Regions from separate parts of the Intrasporangium sp. DVR genome, predicted to be linked through region 2. Evidence: predicted binding sites of a transcription regulator. Region 2 holds the regulator's gene; the other holds the start of a gene.

Region 1 (8,696 bases), on a different contig from region 2:
CCGGCAGTCGGCCTCGGTCCGATGCAGGTAGGACTGCAGCACCGCTCCGACCGTCGGGAAGTCCGCCCGCAGCTCCCGGACGGCGTCCAGCGTGAGGTCCGTCGTCGTGTGGTCCTCCATGTCGAGGGTCACCGTCGTGCCCGCGAGGTCGGCCAGGGTGCAGATCTCGCGGGCGTGCTCGAGGGCGATCCGGTTGCCGTCACCGGGCAGGGCCTGCCCGAGAGCGCTCAGCTTGAGTGAGACCTCGACGGCGCCGTTGTCGGTGAGGCCGTCGTCGCGCAGGGCGGTGAGCAGCTGGAGGTAGGCGTCTCGCGTCTGCTTGGCCCGGGTGAGGTCCGTCGTGTCCTCGCCGAGGTAGTCGATGGTCGCCATCCGACCGGTGCCCGCCATGTCCGCCGCGGCCCGCACGGCGTCCGCGTGGTCGGCGCCCGGCACGAACCGCCTCACCACCGAGCGGGAGACCGGCGCCTTCTGGATGACATCACGGATCGTCTCCTGCTTGGAGAGCTGAAGGAGTGAGTTGCGCAGCACGTCGCTGGCGTCCACTGGGACCTCCCGGTCTGTCGTCGGTCTTCGTCCGTCACGGTGGTGGCTGCCGCAAATCTACCGCCGTACGGCAGACTCACCGCATGGACGCTCGACTGCCCCTCGACGACCTCGGCACCGCCCTCGGCGAGGCCGCGACCGTGCTGCGCGCCAACGCCGTGGCGGCCGGGCTCGACGCGCCCGTCCCCACGTGTCCGGGCTGGACCGTGGCCCGCCTCGTCGCCCACGTCGGGATGGCCCATCGGTGGGCGGCCGGGCACGTCACCGGCGCCGAGATCGACAGCCCCGAGGCGATGGAGGCGGCGGCCCTCTCGCAGCCGGACCTGCTCGGCTGGTTCGACGACGGCGCCACCGCGCTGCTCCAGGCGATCGTGGACGCGCCCGAGGACCTTCGCGCGTTCGTCTTCCTCAAGAACGCCCCACCCCCCAAGGTCTTCTGGACCCGCCGCCAGTGCCACGAGACGACCATCCACGCCGTCGACGCCCTCGCGGCGCGGCTGGGCCGCGCCCCGCATCGCTCCGAGACGTGGATCGGCCCGGCCCTCGCCCTCGACGGCATCGACGAGCTGCTCAATGGCTTCGTCCCGCGCCGCAGCCAGGGCATCCACCCGCCCGAGGAGACCGTCGTCGTCGTCAGCCCGGACGGCTGCCCCGTGTCGTGGCGGCTCCGGATGGGACCCGACCACCCCGTCGACGTCACCGTCCTCGACGGAGCGAGCCCAGCGGCATACGGCACCATCGACCGCAGCCTCACGGGACACCCGGTGGACCTCTATCTCCAGCTGTGGAACCGGAGCGCCCAGCTCGACCCATGGTGGCACGATCTGGTCACCATCACCTGGAAGTGAGCTGCCATGCCAGCCCTGGACCACCTGGTCAAGGACGCCTACCCGCGGTCGACCAAGTACGACGCGACCTGGCTCGTCGACCTCGACATGGGGCCGCACCCGCTCTGGCTGCTCGAGGACCTCGCCGGTGACCTCGACCTGCGCCCCGGCATGCGCGTCCTCGACCTCGGGTCCGGGCTCGGCGCCACGTCCGTCTTCCTCGCCAAGGAGTTCGGCGTCCGCGTCATCGCGGCCGACCTCTGGGTCGACCCCACGGAGGCCGGCGAGGTGTTCCGCAAGGAGGGGGTCGACGACCGCGTGCTCGCGATGCGCGTCGATGCGGGGCAGCTGCCGTTCGGGGCCCGCTCGTTCGATGCGATCGTCAGCATCGACGCGTGGGAGTACTTCGGCACCGGCGACCACTACCCGCCGTACCTCGCCACGTTCCTCAAGCCCGGTGGGCAGCTCGGGGTCGCCACACCGGCCCTGACCACCGAGGTGCGCGAGCTCGGCGAGATCCCTGACCACATCGACAAGGTCGTCGGCGCCGAGACCGCCGCCTGGCACACCGCCGGCTGGCTCCGCAGCCAGTGGGAGTTCTCGCGGGCGTTCTCGTCGGTGACCGCCCGCGAGCAGGTCGACGGCTGCGCCAACTGGCTGCTCTGGGAGCGCGCCGTGATGGAGCTCAAGGGTCGGATGAGCTCGCCCGTCCAACAGATGCTCGAGGCGGACGGCGGAGCGTTCGTCACCTTCGCGATCGTGACCGGGAGGGTGCCGTGACCCTCGACGAGCGGGACCTGGGCTTCCTGCGACGCGCGGTCGACCTCGCCCGCCTCGCCCTCGAACGAGGCGACGAGCCGTTCGGGTCCGTCCTCGTCGGGGCCGGCGGCGAGGTGCTCTTCGAGGACCACAACCACGTCATCGCCGTCGACCCGACCCAGCACCCTGAGCTCGCCATCGCGCGCTGGGCCGGGAGCCACCTGGCCCCGGCAGAACGGGCCGCTGCGACGGTCTACACCTCGGGCGAGCACTGCCCGATGTGCAGCGCGGCGCACGGGTGGGTCGGCCTGGGGCGCATCGTCTACGCAGTGAGCTCGGCCCAGCTAGGGCAGTGGCGGGACGACTGGGGCCTTCCGGCCCCGCCGGTGCGTCCGCTGTCCATCCGTGACGTCGTGCCGGGGCTCGCGGTCGACGGGCCGGCCCCCGAGCTGGAGGACGAGGTCAAGGCGCTCCACGCACGCTGGGTACGGCCGACCTGACGGCAGCGGCCACAGCCGGCGTGGCCGCGAGATGGGTACGGGTGGAGGCACGAGGGCACCGTTCCGCTGAGGGCGAACAGGAGGTGGAACCTGAGGCGGACACGCTCAGGATGGGAACACTCACGCACGGGCTCGCGTTGTGCGGGGTGCCTGCTGACAGCGGGCGCGGATAGCATCGAGGTATCTCGATCAGGCAGGAGTAGACATGTTTGAACGGTTCACCGATCGGGCCCGACGGGTGGTGGTCCTGGCGCAGGAGGAAGCACGCCTGCTCAACCACAACTACATCGGCACCGAGCACATCCTCCTGGGTCTGATCCACGAAGGTGAGGGCGTGGCCGCCAAGGCTCTCGAGAGCCTCGACATCTCGCTCGAGGCCGTGCGGGCGCAGGTCCAGGAGATCATCGGCCAGGGCCAGCAGGCACCCACCGGCCACATTCCCTTCACGCCGCGCGCGAAGAAGGTCCTCGAGTACTCCCTCCGTGAGGCGCTGCAGCTCGGCCACAGCTACATCGGCACCGAGCACATCCTCCTCGGCCTGATCCGCGAGGGTGAGGGCGTCGCCGCCCAGGTCCTCGTCAAGCTCGGCGCCGAGCTCAACAAGGTGCGCCAGCAGGTCATCCAGCTCCTCTCCGGCTACCAGGGCCAGGGCGGCCAGGGCGAGAAGACCGGCGCCGGTGTCGGCCAGGCGACCGGAGAGGGCACGCCTGCCGGCTCCCTCGTCCTCGACCAGTTCGGCCGCAACCTGACGCAGGCCGCCCGCGAGGGCAAGCTCGACCCGGTCATCGGGCGCGAGAAGGAGATCGAGCGGGTCATGCAGGTGCTGTCCCGCCGCACCAAGAACAACCCGGTCCTCATCGGCGAGCCCGGCGTCGGCAAGACGGCCGTCGTCGAGGGCCTGGCCCAGGACATCGTCAAGGGCGAGGTGCCCGAGACCCTCAAGGACAAGCAGCTCTACACGCTCGACCTCGGGTCGCTCGTGGCCGGCAGCCGCTACCGCGGTGACTTCGAGGAGCGCCTGAAGAAGGTCCTCAAGGAGATCCGCACGCGCGGCGACATCATCATCTTCATCGACGAGATCCACACCCTCGTCGGCGCCGGCGCGGCCGAGGGCGCCATCGACGCGGCGAGCATCCTCAAGCCGATGCTCGCCCGTGGTGAGCTCCAGACGATCGGCGCGACGACGCTCGACGAGTACCGCAAGCACATCGAGAAGGACTCGGCCCTCGAGCGGCGGTTCCAGCCGATCCAGGTGCAGGAGCCGACGCTCCCCCACACGATCGAGATCCTCAAGGGCCTGCGGGACCGTTACGAGGCGCACCACCGCGTGACGATCACCGACAGCGCGCTCGTCGCGGCGGCCAACATGGCGGACCGCTACATCAACGACCGCTTCCTGCCCGACAAGGCGATCGACCTCATCGACGAGGCCGGCGCGCGACTGCGCATCCGCCGCATGACCGCGCCGCCGGACCTGCGTGAGTTCGACGAGAGGATCGCCCACCTCGTGCGCGAGAAGGAGTCCGCGATCGACGGGCAGGACTTCGAGCGCGCCGCGCGCGTGCGCGACGAGGAGAAGAAGCTGCGCGCCGAGAAGGCCGAGCGCGAGGCCCAGTGGAAGTCCGGCGACATGGACGTCGTGGCCGAGGTCGACGACGAGCTCATCGCCGAGGTCCTCGCGGCGAGCACCGGCATCCCGGTCTTCAAGCTGACCGAGGAGGAGTCGAGCCGGCTGCTCCACATGGAGGACGAGCTGCACAAGCGGATCGTCGGCATGAACGACGCCGTCAAGGCGCTGTCCCAGGCCATCCGCCGCACGCGGGCCGGCCTCAAGGACCCGCGCCGTCCCGGCGGGTCGTTCATCTTCGCCGGCCCCACCGGTGTCGGCAAGACCGAGCTGGCCAAGACGCTCGCCGAGTTCCTCTTCGGCAGCGAGGACGCGCTCATCCAGCTCGACATGTCGGAGTTCTCCGAGAAGCACACGGTGAGCCGTCTGTTCGGGTCGCCTCCCGGCTACGTCGGCTACGAGGAGGGCGGCCAGCTGACCGAGAAGGTCCGCCGCAAGCCGTTCTCCGTCGTGCTCTTCGACGAGGTCGAGAAGGCCCACCCGGAGATCTTCAACTCGCTGCTCCAGGTGCTCGAGGACGGTCGACTCACCGACTCCCAGGGTCGGATGGTCGACTTCAAGAACACCGTCATCATCATGACGACGAACCTCGGCACGCGAGACATCTCGAAGGCGAGCATGGGCTTCTCCGCCGGTCCGGACACGCGGTCGGACTACGAGCGGATGAAGGCCAAGGTCATCGACGAGCTCAAGCAGCACTTCCGGCCGGAGTTCCTCAACCGGGTCGACGACACCATCGTCTTCCCCCACCTGTCCAGGGACGAGATCATCCAGATCGTCGACCTCGAGATCGCCAAGCTCGACAAGCGGCTCAAGGACAAGGACATGGGCATCGACCTCACCCAGGCGGCCAAGGACCTGCTCGCCAAGAAGGGCTACGACCACGTGCTCGGTGCGCGCCCGCTGCGTCGCACCATCCAGCGCGAGATCGAGGATGCGCTGTCCGAGAAGATCCTCTACGCGGAGTTCACCTCGGGCCAGTACGTCAGGGTCGACACCGAGGGCGAGGGCAAGGACGAGAAGTTCACCTTCTCCGACATGGCCCACCCGGATCACCGGCCGGCCGACGACCTGCCGGAGCTGCCGGAGGGACCTGCCCTCGACGAGGCCCTCGGCGCCGAGTTCGTCGCGGTGCCCGACCCATCGCGTGACGTCACGGGCAGCGCGGGACCGGCCGCACCGTCAGGCACCGAGACCGCCTGACGTCGCGGCGGCAGCCGACAGCACGCAGACGAAGGGGCCGAGGACAGATCCTCGGCCCCTTCGTCTCCCCTGGTTCCTCCCCTGACCTTTCCCCCAAGGCGTCATACCCGGAACGGACGGCCCCGTAACGCGACCAGACAACCCACTCGTCCCACGCCTCAGGCTGCCCCGCCCCTCGGCTCGCATCCGCCGAGGTCGTCTACGGTGGCCCTGTGAGCCTCGGACCCACCCGCCCACGGCCCCTCGCCGTGCTCGCCGCGACGGCCGTCGCGGCGACCCTCCTCGCCTCCTGCACCGGTGAGCCGGCGCCGCCGAGGTCCACCTCGTCGGCTGCCGCCCCCAGCAGGTCGCCCGGAACGCCGGCCGCGCAGCCGACCCCCAGGGTGGCCGGCGCCCCGGCGCAGCTGCAGGCCCTCATCGAGCGGCTCTACTCCGGCTCGGACCTCGGCAAGGCCGCCAACGCCGACACGACGAAAGCGCTCACCGGCCGCACCTCCCGTGGCTCCGGTGGCTCCGGTGGCTCCGGTGGCTCCGATGTACCGCCCGGAGCCGAGGCCGCGCTCGGCTCGTGGTTCGGCACGCCCATCGCCGTGGTGACAGCGGGCAAGGACGTCAGCCTGGCGGTGGGTCCGACGTGGAAGCTCGTCGGCGGCTGGTGGCCCTCGCTCGGCGTGGACGAGGCCGTCGTGGGCGGTGGGCCGAGGTGGGTGCTCGCGGTCGGCTCGGACGCGCGCCGCGGCCAGAACCTCGAGCGGTCGCGGGCCGACACCCTCCAGGTGATTGGCACCGACGGCGCAGGCGGCGGTGGCGTCATGGGTATCGCCAGGGACCTCTGGGTGACGCTGAGCACCGGCGGCAAGGGCAAGATCAACTCGGCCATGTCCCTCGGGGGCCCGGAGGCCCAGCTGCGGACGGTGCGCACCGCGACGGGCCTGCCCATCGAGGGGTACGCCGTGATCGGCTTCGACGGGTTCATCCAGCTCGTCGACCACCAGGGTGGGATCCGCATCGTCGTCCCGGAGACGGTCGACGCCTCGCACGCTCACATCGTCATCAAGAAGGGGCCACAGACCCTGAGCGGCAAGCAGGCGCTCGCCTATGCGCGAGAGCGCAAGACGCTCCGCGACGGCGACTTCGGTCGGTCGAGGCACCAGGGCCAGCTGCTCCTCGCGGCCGCGGTGCAGGCCAGGCTGGCCGGCCCGGAGGCGGTTCCGGGGGCCCTGATCAGCTTCAGCGACGTGGGGGTCAGCGACCTGTCTGCCGAGCAGATGCTGACCTTCGCGGCCGGCCTCTACCGGCTCAACCCGACGAAGGTCGGCCGCGACGTCGCCGCCGGTCCGTTCGGTTGGGCCGGCGCGCAGTCGATCGTCGTCCTCGGGGAGCAGGCCCGCCGCCTGTTCGCCTCGTTCGAGGACGGCAACCTCTCGTGACCAGCCCATCACCGGACCTCGTCATCCGTCGGGCGCGCACGTCCGACATCCTCGGCATCCGCGCCCTCGTGGCCCCCCTCGCAGAGCGACGCGTGCTCGTGAGCAAGGAGGCCGTCACCTACTACGAGGCGGTGCAGGAGTTCCGCGTCGCCGAGCGCGAGGGCGAGGTCGTGGGGTGCGGCGCCCTGCACGTCATGTGGGAGGACCTCGCTGAGATCCGCACCCTCGCCGTCGCCGACGGCCTCCTGGGCACCGGGCTCGGCGGCCGCATCCTCGAGGCGCTCGTCGAGGATGCCCGTGAGCTCGGCATCCGTCGTCTCTTCTGCCTCACCTTCGAGGTGCCCTTCTTCACCCGGCACGGCTTCTCGGCCATCGAGGGGCAGGCCGTGTCCGCGGAGGTCTACGCCGAGCTGCTGCGCTCCTACGACGAAGGCGTGGCCGAGTTCCTCGACCTCGAGCGGGTCAAGCCCAACACGTTGGGCAACACGCGCATGCTGCGGACCCTCGAATAGCCCGTATGCCGCTGAGCTCGCTTCCAGCGCAAGCCAGCTCAGCGGCATACCCCCGTTGTCGGGTGTGCGGGCCTCAGGAGCCTGCGTAGATCCGGCGGACCACGTCCTCGATGTCGGGCTCCTCGATGGTCAGGTCCCGCACCGGAGCCCGTCGCGACACCTCGGCGAGAACCGCGGCTGCTGTGGTCCGGGCTGCGTCGAAGGCGAACCGCTGTCGCAGGCCGTCGGACTCGGAGGCCACGAGGCGCGCACCGGGGATCCCCTCGATCGGCGGGGTGGGCTCGGCCAGGTCGATGACGATGAGCCGCTCCACGCCGACGGTCGCGGCGAGACCCGCGAGAGTCCCGTCGAACGCGAGCCGCCCGTGGTCGACGACGAGGACCCGGTTGCACAGTCGCTCGATGTCTCCCATGTCGTGCGTCGTGAGGAGCAACGTCGTGCCGCGCTCCTGACGCTCCTCGACGAGGAACTCGCGCAGACGCTGCTTGGACAGGACGTCGAGGCCGATCGTTGGCTCGTCCAGGACGAGAAGGCGGGGCGAGTGCAGCAGGGCCGCGGCGATCTCGGCGCGCATCCGCTGCCCGAGCGACAGGGACCGGACGGGGGTGTCGAGCTGGGGACCCATCTCCAGCTGGTCGACGAGTCGCGTCGTCCGGGCGCGGGCGCGGGCCGGGTCGAGCCGGTGGATCGCGGCGAGGATGGTGAAGGAGTCGCGCAGCGGAAGGTCCCACCAGAGCTGGGAACGCTGGCCGAACACGACTCCGACCTGTCGGGCGACGTCGACCCGGTGGCGCATCGGGTCGAGACCACAGGTGCGGACCAGCCCGGACGTCGGGCGGAGGATGCCCATCAGCATCTTGATCGTGGTGGACTTCCCGGCGCCGTTGGCTCCGATGTAGCCGACCGCCTCGCCGGGTCGCACCGCGAAGGTCATGTGGTCGACAGCGCGGACGTGCCTGCTCCTGCGCCGGCGGCCGCCGTAGTCACGCACGAGGTCACGGGTCTCGATGATCGGCGCCGGGTCCTGGCTGGACGCTCGGCCCGGCTCGAGCGGCTGCATCGTCATCCGCCTGCTCCTTGGTAGTGACGGGTGCCGGCCCGCCAGCAGCCCGCCGCCATCAGCCAGGCGAAGCCGGCGGCGACGGGGCTGCACCAGGCGAGCCAGGTGGGGGCGAGGAACGCCCCGGGGAGGTCGAGGATGGTTACGGTCGGCAGGTAGGCGATGAAGGCCGTCGGCACGACGAACGTCCAGAAGATACGGAAGGGGTCGGGGAAGACGCGCTGCGGCTGCT
Region 2 (8,696 bases):
CCTCAAGGGCGAGCGCAAGGACGTCCTCCTCATCGACGTCACGCCGCTCTCGCTCGGCATCGAGACGAAGGGTGGCCTGTTCACCAAGCTCATCGAGCGCAACACCGCCATCCCGACGAAGCGGTCCGAGATCTTCACGACGGCCGACGACAACCAGCCGTCGGTTCTCATCCAGGTCTTCCAGGGTGAGCGTGAGATCGCGCAGCACAACAAGTCGCTCGGTACCTTCGAGCTGACCGGCATCGCGCCGGCGCCGCGCGGCGTGCCGAAGATCGAGGTCACCTTCGACATCGACGCCAACGGCATCGTCAACGTCTCCGCCAAGGACCAGGGCACCGGCAAGGAGCAGAAGATGACGATCACCGGCGGCTCGGCCCTCTCCAAGGAGGAGATCGACCGCATGGTCAAGGACGCCGAGGCGCATGCCGAGGAGGACCGCGTCCGGCGCGAGCAGGCCGAGGTCCGCAACCAGGGCGAGCAGCTCGTCTTCTCGACCGAGACCTTCCTCAAGGAGTCCGGCGACAAGGTCCCGGCCGACGCGAAGACGCCGGTCGAGGAGGCCCTCGCCGACCTCAAGAGCGCGGTCGCGGAGGGCTCCGAGGCCAGCGTCGACGACATCAAGGCGAAGATCGAGGCGCTCAACGAGAAGTCGCAGGCCATGGGCCAGGCGGTGTATGCCGCTGAGTCGGCTTCCGCTGCAGCCGGCGGTGCCGCTGGGGCTGACGGTGAGCACGCCGGGGCGGGTGCGTCGAGCGGCGCAGGGGCCGACGACGACGTCGTCGACGCCGAGGTCATCGACGATGACACCGCTGAGGACGTGAAGGACGCGAAGTGAGCACCAACGACCCCGGCGTGATGCCCGAGGGCGGCAGGCCTGAGCCGGCCGAGCCCGACGTGGGCTCGACCACGAGCGCCGGGCACGGTGCTGGGACGGGTGCTGGGACGGGTGCTGGGACGGGTGCCGGTGGCGACGCCGGCACCCGGCCCCAGGGCTCGACGCCACGGCCCACCTACTACGAGGGTGGTCCGGGCGCGTCGGCCGAGCCCGGCGGGGAGGACGAGTACGACCACGCCCCCGACGCGAAGGACGCCGCGCCGGCCGACGGCTCGAAGGACCAGTCCGAGGGCGACGCCCTCGCCGAAGAGGAGACCATGGCGGCCACGCTGCTGGCGGACCTGCAGCGGCTGCAGGCCGAGTACGTCAACTACAAGAAGCGCGTCGACCGGGATCGCGAGCTGATCCGGACGACCGCAGTGGGTGGCGTCGTCGAGTCCCTCCTGCCCGTGCTCGACGACATCCACTCGGCCCGGGAGGCGGGAGCCCTCGAGGGGGGTCCCTTCGCCACGATCGCCGAGAAGCTCGAGTCGATCCTCGGCCGGTTCGGCGTCGAGCGGGTGGGGGCGTCCGGGGAGGAGTTCGACCCCACCGTGCACGAGGCACTGATGCACGTCGAGGCCGAGCTGCCCGAGGGCTCGACAGGCACCACCGTGGTCCAGGTCATCCAGCCGGGCTACCGGATCGGCGACCGGCTCGTCCGCGCCGCCCGCGTGTCGGTGGCCGACCCGTCCTGAGCGGGCGACCGTGACCCGTAACGTGACCGCCGGGGTGACCGGCATGATGAGAGAGACGGAGGTGCGCCATGGCTAGCCAGGACTGGTTCGAGAAGGACTTCTACGCGATCCTCGGCGTGCCCCACGATGCGGACGCGGCGACGATCAAGAAGACCTACCGCAAGCTCGCTCGCGACCTGCACCCCGACCACAACGTCGGTGACACGAAGGCCGAGGAGCGGTTCAAGGAGATCGGCGAGGCCTACGCCGTCCTGTCCGACCCGGAGCAGCGCCGCGAGTACGACGCGATCCGCGCCATGTCGCACGGCGGCGCCCGGTTCGCCCCCGGTGGCCCGGGCGGCGGGTTCGAGGACATCTTCGCCAACTTCGGCGCCGGCGGTGGCGCCGGCGGACCACGAGTGCACTTCGGCACGAGTGGGGGCCAGCCGAACCTCGAGGACCTCCTCGGCCAGATGTTCGGCGGTGGCGGTGCCGCCGGCTTCCCGGGTGGGTCCGCCTACCCCGGTGGCTTCGGCGCCACCCCCGGGCCCCGGGGCGGGGCCGACGTCTCGGCGTCGACCCGGATCGGGTTCCGCGAGGCGGTCGAGGGCTCGACCGTCACCCTGACCTCGCCGGAGCTGGGCCGCATCACGGCCCGGATCCCGGCAGGCGTCAAGGACGGGCAGAAGATCAAGCTGCGCGGCAAGGGACGGCAGGGTGACCCGGGTGCGCCGGCCGGCGACCTCATCCTCACCGTGTCCGTCGACAAGCACCCGGTCTTCGGCCGCGAGGGCGACAACCTCACGGTCGACCTGCCGGTCACGTTCGCGGAGGCGGCACTCGGTGCGACGGTGGCCGTGCCCACCCTCGACGGTGGCTCGGTCAAGGTGAGGATCCCGGCCGGGACACCGAGCGGCCGGGTGCTGCGGCTCAAGGGCCGCGGGGTCAAGCGCGGCGACAAGGCCGGCGACCTCCTCGCCAAGGTCCAGGTCGTCGTTCCTCAGCGGCTGACCGACGAGGCGCGCGAGGCGATCGAGAAGATGGCGGCCGCCGAGGACGGGCACGACCCGAGGGCCGACCTCTTCCAGCGGGCCCGGCTCTGAGGGGTGGTGACGATGCAACGGATGAACCGCACCCCCATGGGGCACGACGACGACACGCCGGTGTTCGTCATCTCCGTCGCTGCCGAGCTCGCCGGGATGCACGCCCAGACCCTGCGGCAGTACGACCGGCTCGGGCTCGTCTCGCCGTCCCGGACCCAGGGCGGCGGCCGGCGCTACAGCGGCCGCGACGTGTCCCTGCTCCGCGAGATCCAGCGGCTCTCCCAGGAGGGTGTGTCGCTCGCCGGCATCCAACGGATCCTCGACCTCGAGAACCAGGTGACGGCGCTCCAGTCGCGCATCGAGGAGCTCGACGCGGAGCTCGCCGCGACCCAGGCGGCCCTCGCCGGTGCTCGCCCGGGCGAGCGGGTCTTCGCGGCCGGCCCACGCGGCGACGTCGTCGCCGTGCGCCCCGGCCAGCGCCCGAAGCGGACCTTCGCGTCCCAGGCTCTCGTCGTCTGGCGGCCCGGTCGCTGACCCGGAGTCGATCCGCGGCCTGGCTCAGCCGAGGCGGTGGCTCAGGGCGGCGCCGGAATGCGTGCCGGCCAGCCGCTTCATCCCCTGCGCCGGGCGGATCGGGACCGGCCACTTCGGTGGGGTCCGGTCGCCCTCCCGGACCCCCCGCACGCGGCGTCGCACGAGCGGCACGACCTCGCGCCGGACGAAGGCAACCTCGTCGGCCACCGCCTGTGGCCAGGGCCGCCGCTCCGCTTCGCCCAACGCCTTGATGCGCAGCGTGTGAGCCCAGCCCAACGCCTCGAGCACGGCCGCGGCCATCCGCTTGTGGCCCGGACGAGACATGTGGATCCGGTCGGGCGCCCACAGCCTCGGGTCCTCGTACTCCCGCATCCGCGCATGGTCCACGAGGACCGCGCCGTGCGCCTCGGCGAGGCTTCGCACGGTGTCGTTGAAGACCCACAACCGCCGGCGGAGCGGCTCCAGCACAGCCGTCGTGCGTGGGTCGAAGATGGTGAAGACGACGACGACCGGAACCTCGCCGCAGAGGCGTGCGAGGACCTGCGCGTAACGCCCCATGAGCGCATCCATGTCCGCCCGCAGGGAGAGGATGTCGTTCCCACCGGCGTGGAAGGACAGATGGGTCGGTCGCAGGGCCAGGGCGGGCTCGAGCTGCTCGGTCACCACCTCGTCGAGCAGCTTGCTGCGGATGGCGACGTTGGCGTACTCCCATCGTGGATCCGCACGACCGAGCTGGCGCGCCAGGCGGTCCCCCCAGCCGCGGAACCCGTTGGGATAGAGGACATGGGGGTCGCCCACCCCCTCCGAGAACGAGTCCCCGACGACGACGAAACGGCCTGCCTGCACCGGGCCACTCTGCCCCGGGTCGGCGCCCTGCGACGCTCGACGCGGAAGACGTCCCCGGATGTTCGCCTCGTCGTCGCCGGGCCGTTGCCGAGGGGCGCTGCTCGGGCGCGACCGGGATCGCTACGGTGCCAGCGTGGTCCGGTTCGTGGCTCTCGGCGACTCCCTGACCGAGGGGGTCGGCGACCCGCACCCGCTGTCCCCCAACGGTCTTCGCGGCTGGGCCGACCGCTTCGCCAAGCACCTCTCGACGCTCGATCCGACGACGGAGTACGCCAACCTGGCGCTCCGCTCGAAACGCGCCCACGAGGTCCTCACCGAGCAGGTCGGCGCGGCGCTCGCCCTCCAGCCGGACCTCGTGAGCCTCTGGGCGGGCGGGAACGACGTCCTCCGACCCCTGCTCGACCCGCACAGCGTCCTCACGCCCGTCGACGTCGCCGTCGAGAAGCTGTCCTCCGCCGGGGCCCAGGTCGTCGTCATCACCGGGTTCGAGCTGACGGGGTCGCCGGCACTCGGCCTGCTGCGCCGGCGCGTCCTCGCCCTCAACGACGGTCTTCGCGAGATCGCCCACGGCCACGCCGCCGCGCTCGTCGACGTCTCCGACCCGCGGCCTTGGTCGGACCGCCGCCTCTGGGCGCCGGACCGGGTCCACCCGTCCCCGCTCGGGCACGCCAGGCTGGCTCAGGCGGTGGCGACAGCCTGCCGTATGCCGCTGGGTGCCCTCCCAGCCGACCCTCTCCCGGCGTGGGCCGCCGGGAGCGAGCCCAGCGGCATACGGCCCGGCTGGCGGGACGAAGCGCTCTGGTGGCGCGAGCACGCGATCCCGCACGTGCGCCGGTGGGTGACCGGTGCTTCCGCGCGTGAGGACGTGGTGCCGAAGTGGGCTCACTGGGTCCGGCCCGCCCGGGACTTCGCGTGGTGACCGCGGATGTGGTGCCGGACCGCCCTCACCGGGCCGTTAGGCTGTGGCGCCAGAAGGCAGGAGGAACCGGATGTACCGCGTCATGACCATCTACGGCACTCGCCCGGAGGCCATCAAGATGGCACCACTGGTCGGCGAGCTGCGAGGACACGACCAGATCGACCCCATCGTGGCGGTCACGGGCCAGCACCGCGAGATGCTCGACCAGGTCAACTCGCTCTTCGGGATCGAGCCGACCCACGACCTCGACCTGATGACCCCGGGCGCGACCCTCGCCCAGATCACGTCGAAGACGATCCTCGCCACGTCGCACCTGCTCCAGGATGTCCGCCCGGACGTCGTCGTCGTCCAGGGTGACACGACCACGGTCCTCGCGGCCGCACTGTCCGCCTTCTACGAGAAGATCCCCGTGGTGCACCTGGAGGCTGGGCTGCGCACCGGCGACATCTACTCGCCGTTCCCGGAGGAGGTCAACCGCCGGCTCACCTCGCCGCTCGCCTCGCTCCACCTCGCGCCCACGCCGACCTCGAAGGCCAACCTCCTGCGTGAGGGCATCGACGAGGCCACGATCCCCGTCACCGGAAACACCGTCATCGACGCGCTCCAGTGGACGACGACCCAGCCGGTCGCATTCAGCGACCCCCGGGTCGGTGAGATCGTCGAGGCGGCCAGGGGCGGGCGCAAGCTGCTCCTCGTCACCTCGCACCGGCGCGAGTCCTGGGGCGACCGGATGACCGAGTCGATGGGCGCCATCCGCGACCTCGCCGCCGCCAACCCTGACGTCCTCGTCCTGCTCCCCATGCATCGCAACCCGATCGTGCGCGACGTCATCGAGCCGATGCTCGGCCCGTTGGACAACGTCACCCTGACCGAGCCGCTCGAGTACCACCAGTTCGCGCACGTGCTCGCTGCCTCCAACGTGGTGCTCACCGACTCCGGCGGGGTCCAGGAGGAGGCGCCCAGCCTCGGCAAGCCCGTCCTCGTCATGCGGGACACGACGGAGCGTCCGGAAGCCGTCGAGGCCGGCACGGTGCGTCTGGTCGGCACCGACGCCGAGACGATCCGGTCCTCGGTCCAGCAGCTCTTCGACGACCGCGACGCCTACGACGCCATGGCCAACGCCGTCAACCCGTACGGCGACGGCAAGGCAGCGAAGCGCTGCGTGGCTGCGATCGCCGAGATGCTCGGTATCGGCGAGCGGGAGCCGGACTTCGCCAGCTGACCACCGCCCGAGCCAGATCGAAAGAGCCACATCGAAAGAGCAGTTCGCGACACCGCCCGCGGAGATCCCTCCGCGGCGACGTGTCGCGAACTGCTCTTTCGATGGTGTGTCGCGAACTGCTCTTTCGATGAGTGGGGTCAGCGCCAGATGCCGCGGGTGTCGATGACCTTCTTGCCCTCGAGGTCGCCCAGGGTGAGGCGCTTGAACGGCTGGTGGTCGACGAGCAGCAGGACGACGTCAGCCTCCTGGACGGCGTGTGAGACCTCGGCCAGCCTGACGTTGGCGAGCCCGTCGAGGGACTTCGGCAGCGCCGGCACGTGCGGCTCGACGGCGAGGATGACGGCCCCCGGCAGCTCGGACGAGAGCTGCTCGGTGATCTGCAGGGCCGGAGACTCACGAAGGTCGTCGATGTCGGCCTTGAACGCCAGACCGAGGCAGGCGATGGTCCCGCCCTCGCCGTCCGGGCCCTTGCCCAGCTCGGCGAGTGCCGACTTCACCTTGCCCACGACGGTCTGGGGGCGCGCGTCGTTCGTCTCGCGGGCGGTGCGGATCAGGCGGGCCTGCTCCGGGGCCGCGGCGACGATGAACCACGGGTCGACCGCGATGCAGTGGCCGCCCACGCCCGGTCCGGGGTTGAGGATGTTGACCCGGGGGTGCCGGTTGGCCAGGCGGATGACCTCCCAGACGTCGAGGCCGAGCTCCTCACAGATCTCGGCGAGCTCGTTGGCGAAGGCGATGTTGACGTCCCGGAAGGAGTTCTCGGTGAGCTTGGCCATCTCGGCCGTCGTCGCGTCGGTGAGCAGGATCTCGCCCGTGACGAAGGTGCGGTAGAGCTCGGCCGCCTTCTCGGCACACCTCGGGGTCAGACCGCCCACGACCCGGTCGTTGCTGAAGATCTCGATCATGATCCGGCCGGGGAGCACCCGCTCCGGGCAGTGCGCGAGGTGGACGTCGGGGGTGTCATGGTCGTGCGGGAACGTGAGGTCGGGACGGAGCTCGGCGAGCCATCGGCTGATCTGCAGGGTCGTCCCGGGGGGTGAGGTGGACTCGAGGATGACGACCTCGCCGCCGCGCAGCTTGGGAGCGATCGACTCGGTGGCCGACCGGATGTAGGACAGGTCCGGCTCGTGGTCACCCTTGAACGGCGTGGGAACCGCGATGAGGTAGACGGATGCCTGCGGCGTCTCGGTGCTCGCGCTCAGCAGCCCCTTGCCGACGGCCTCCGCGACGGCCTCGTCGAGGTCCGGCTCGACGATCGGCACCCGGCCGGCGTTGATCTCGTCGACGGTGTGCTGGTTGACGTCGACACCCTTGAGGGTGAGGCCCTGTCGGGTGAGCGCGGCGCAGGTCGGCAGACCGATGTAGCCCAGGCCGATGACCGCGATTCCGTCGTGGAACATGGAGTGACTCTCCGTGGAGTTGGGAAACAGGCTGGTCAACTGTACCCGCCTGGTTCGGGCGGCCCGGTCGTGGTGCCCACGCCGGGAGATCGAGGTGGATCGGCCGGGTGCCCGGCCATCACCGCACGGACTGCCTCGACGAAAGCGTCCTTCGTCGATCGCCAGTCGTGGTGGGCGCGGGCGTACGAGTGGCCGGAGGCACCCATGCGGGCGGCCTCCTCGGGATGGTTCCACAGCCGCAGCACGGCGTCGGCGACCGCCTCGGCATCGTCGAACGGGACCACGAGGCCGCCGGTCGATGCCTCGACCAGGTCACGAGCCAACGGGAGCGGCGTGGTCACGACGGGAACCCCGTGCGCGAGGTACTCGTAGACCTTCGTCGGTGTCGAGTGCCGGTAGTTGGGCTCGTCACGCAACAGCGACAGGCCAGCGAGGGAACCCGACACCAGCCGCAGGGCGGTCTCGTTGGCGACGAACCCGTGCAGGCGCAGGTCTCCCCGAGCCTGCGCGTCGTCGAGAATCCGGTGGCTCTCCTCGTCGCGAGCGGGGCCGATGATCTCGACGGTGACCGCGCCGTCGGTCCGCTCCCGGAGCAGCCGCCCCGCCTCGGCCATCACGCGCGCACCCCTCGCCACGGTCACGGAGCCGAGGTAGACGACCCGATCCCGGCCGGGAGGAACGACGGTGTCCGGGACGCTCGTCGTGTTGGGGATGACGGGGTGAGCGCGCGCGAACCGGTCGGTGTAGCCGGGCTCGGCCAGCAGGAGGGCATGCCGTCGCTCAGCGGCGCTCTCGAGCGCGCGGATCGCCGCGGCGGCCGGTCGGCGCACCGGGACGGGGAGCCAGTCCTTGACCTCGATCGCCGCTGCGGTGTCCTCGTGGACGTCCCAGATGAGGTGCGGGATGCGACGACCGACGGCCGCGAGGAGCAGCTCGGGGTCGTGGATGATGACGGCCGCGTGGCTCGGCGCCTGCGTCCGCAGCAGCCGTCGCGCCGCCACCAGGGCCGAGAGCCTGCGTCGGCCCACCGCTCGCGGCAGGTCCACGGTGGTGAGGCCGGCGCGGGGCGCCGGAACGATGCCGTAGCCGGAGAACGGCGCCGCATACGTGACGGGATGTCCCGCCTCCAGCAGCGCCTCGATCTCCCGGAAGCGGATGCGGGCGTCATCTGGATGGTGCAC

The links. The regulator HspR, encoded in region 2, represses chaperone genes until heat shock. The targets are predictions, from matches to a motif close to AAGTTGAGTCNNNNNGACTCAACTT.
Region 1: a site for HspR is predicted at 2,720-2,744, ahead of ABWV20_RS03235 (ATP-dependent Clp protease ATP-binding subunit). Genes of this name have one in related genera too.

The regions. Positions count from the first base shown of each region.
Region 1 is NZ_BAABZW010000003.1:66,135-74,830, reverse strand. It holds gene ABWV20_RS03255 (proline dehydrogenase family protein) at 1-546, opposite strand, end outside; gene ABWV20_RS03250 (maleylpyruvate isomerase family mycothiol-dependent enzyme) at 630-1,394, shown strand; gene ABWV20_RS03245 (SAM-dependent methyltransferase) at 1,401-2,153, shown strand; gene ABWV20_RS03240 (nucleoside deaminase) at 2,150-2,632, shown strand; gene ABWV20_RS03235 (ATP-dependent Clp protease ATP-binding subunit) at 2,838-5,462, shown strand; gene ABWV20_RS03230 (LCP family protein) at 5,675-6,892, shown strand; gene ABWV20_RS03225 (amino-acid N-acetyltransferase) at 6,889-7,404, shown strand; gene ABWV20_RS03220 (ABC transporter ATP-binding protein) at 7,478-8,470, opposite strand; gene ABWV20_RS03215 (ABC transporter permease) at 8,467-8,696, opposite strand, start outside.
Region 2 is NZ_BAABZW010000005.1:135,921-144,616, reverse strand. It holds gene dnaK (molecular chaperone DnaK) at 1-835, shown strand, start outside; gene ABWV20_RS05255 (nucleotide exchange factor GrpE) at 832-1,572, shown strand; gene ABWV20_RS05250 (DnaJ C-terminal domain-containing protein) at 1,641-2,654, shown strand; gene ABWV20_RS05245 (heat shock protein transcriptional repressor HspR) at 2,667-3,128, shown strand; gene ABWV20_RS05240 (SGNH/GDSL hydrolase family protein) at 3,153-3,974, opposite strand; gene ABWV20_RS05235 (SGNH/GDSL hydrolase family protein) at 4,108-4,893, shown strand; gene wecB (non-hydrolyzing UDP-N-acetylglucosamine 2-epimerase) at 4,964-6,115, shown strand; gene wecC (UDP-N-acetyl-D-mannosamine dehydrogenase) at 6,253-7,515, opposite strand; gene ABWV20_RS05220 (glycosyltransferase) at 7,551-8,696, opposite strand, start outside.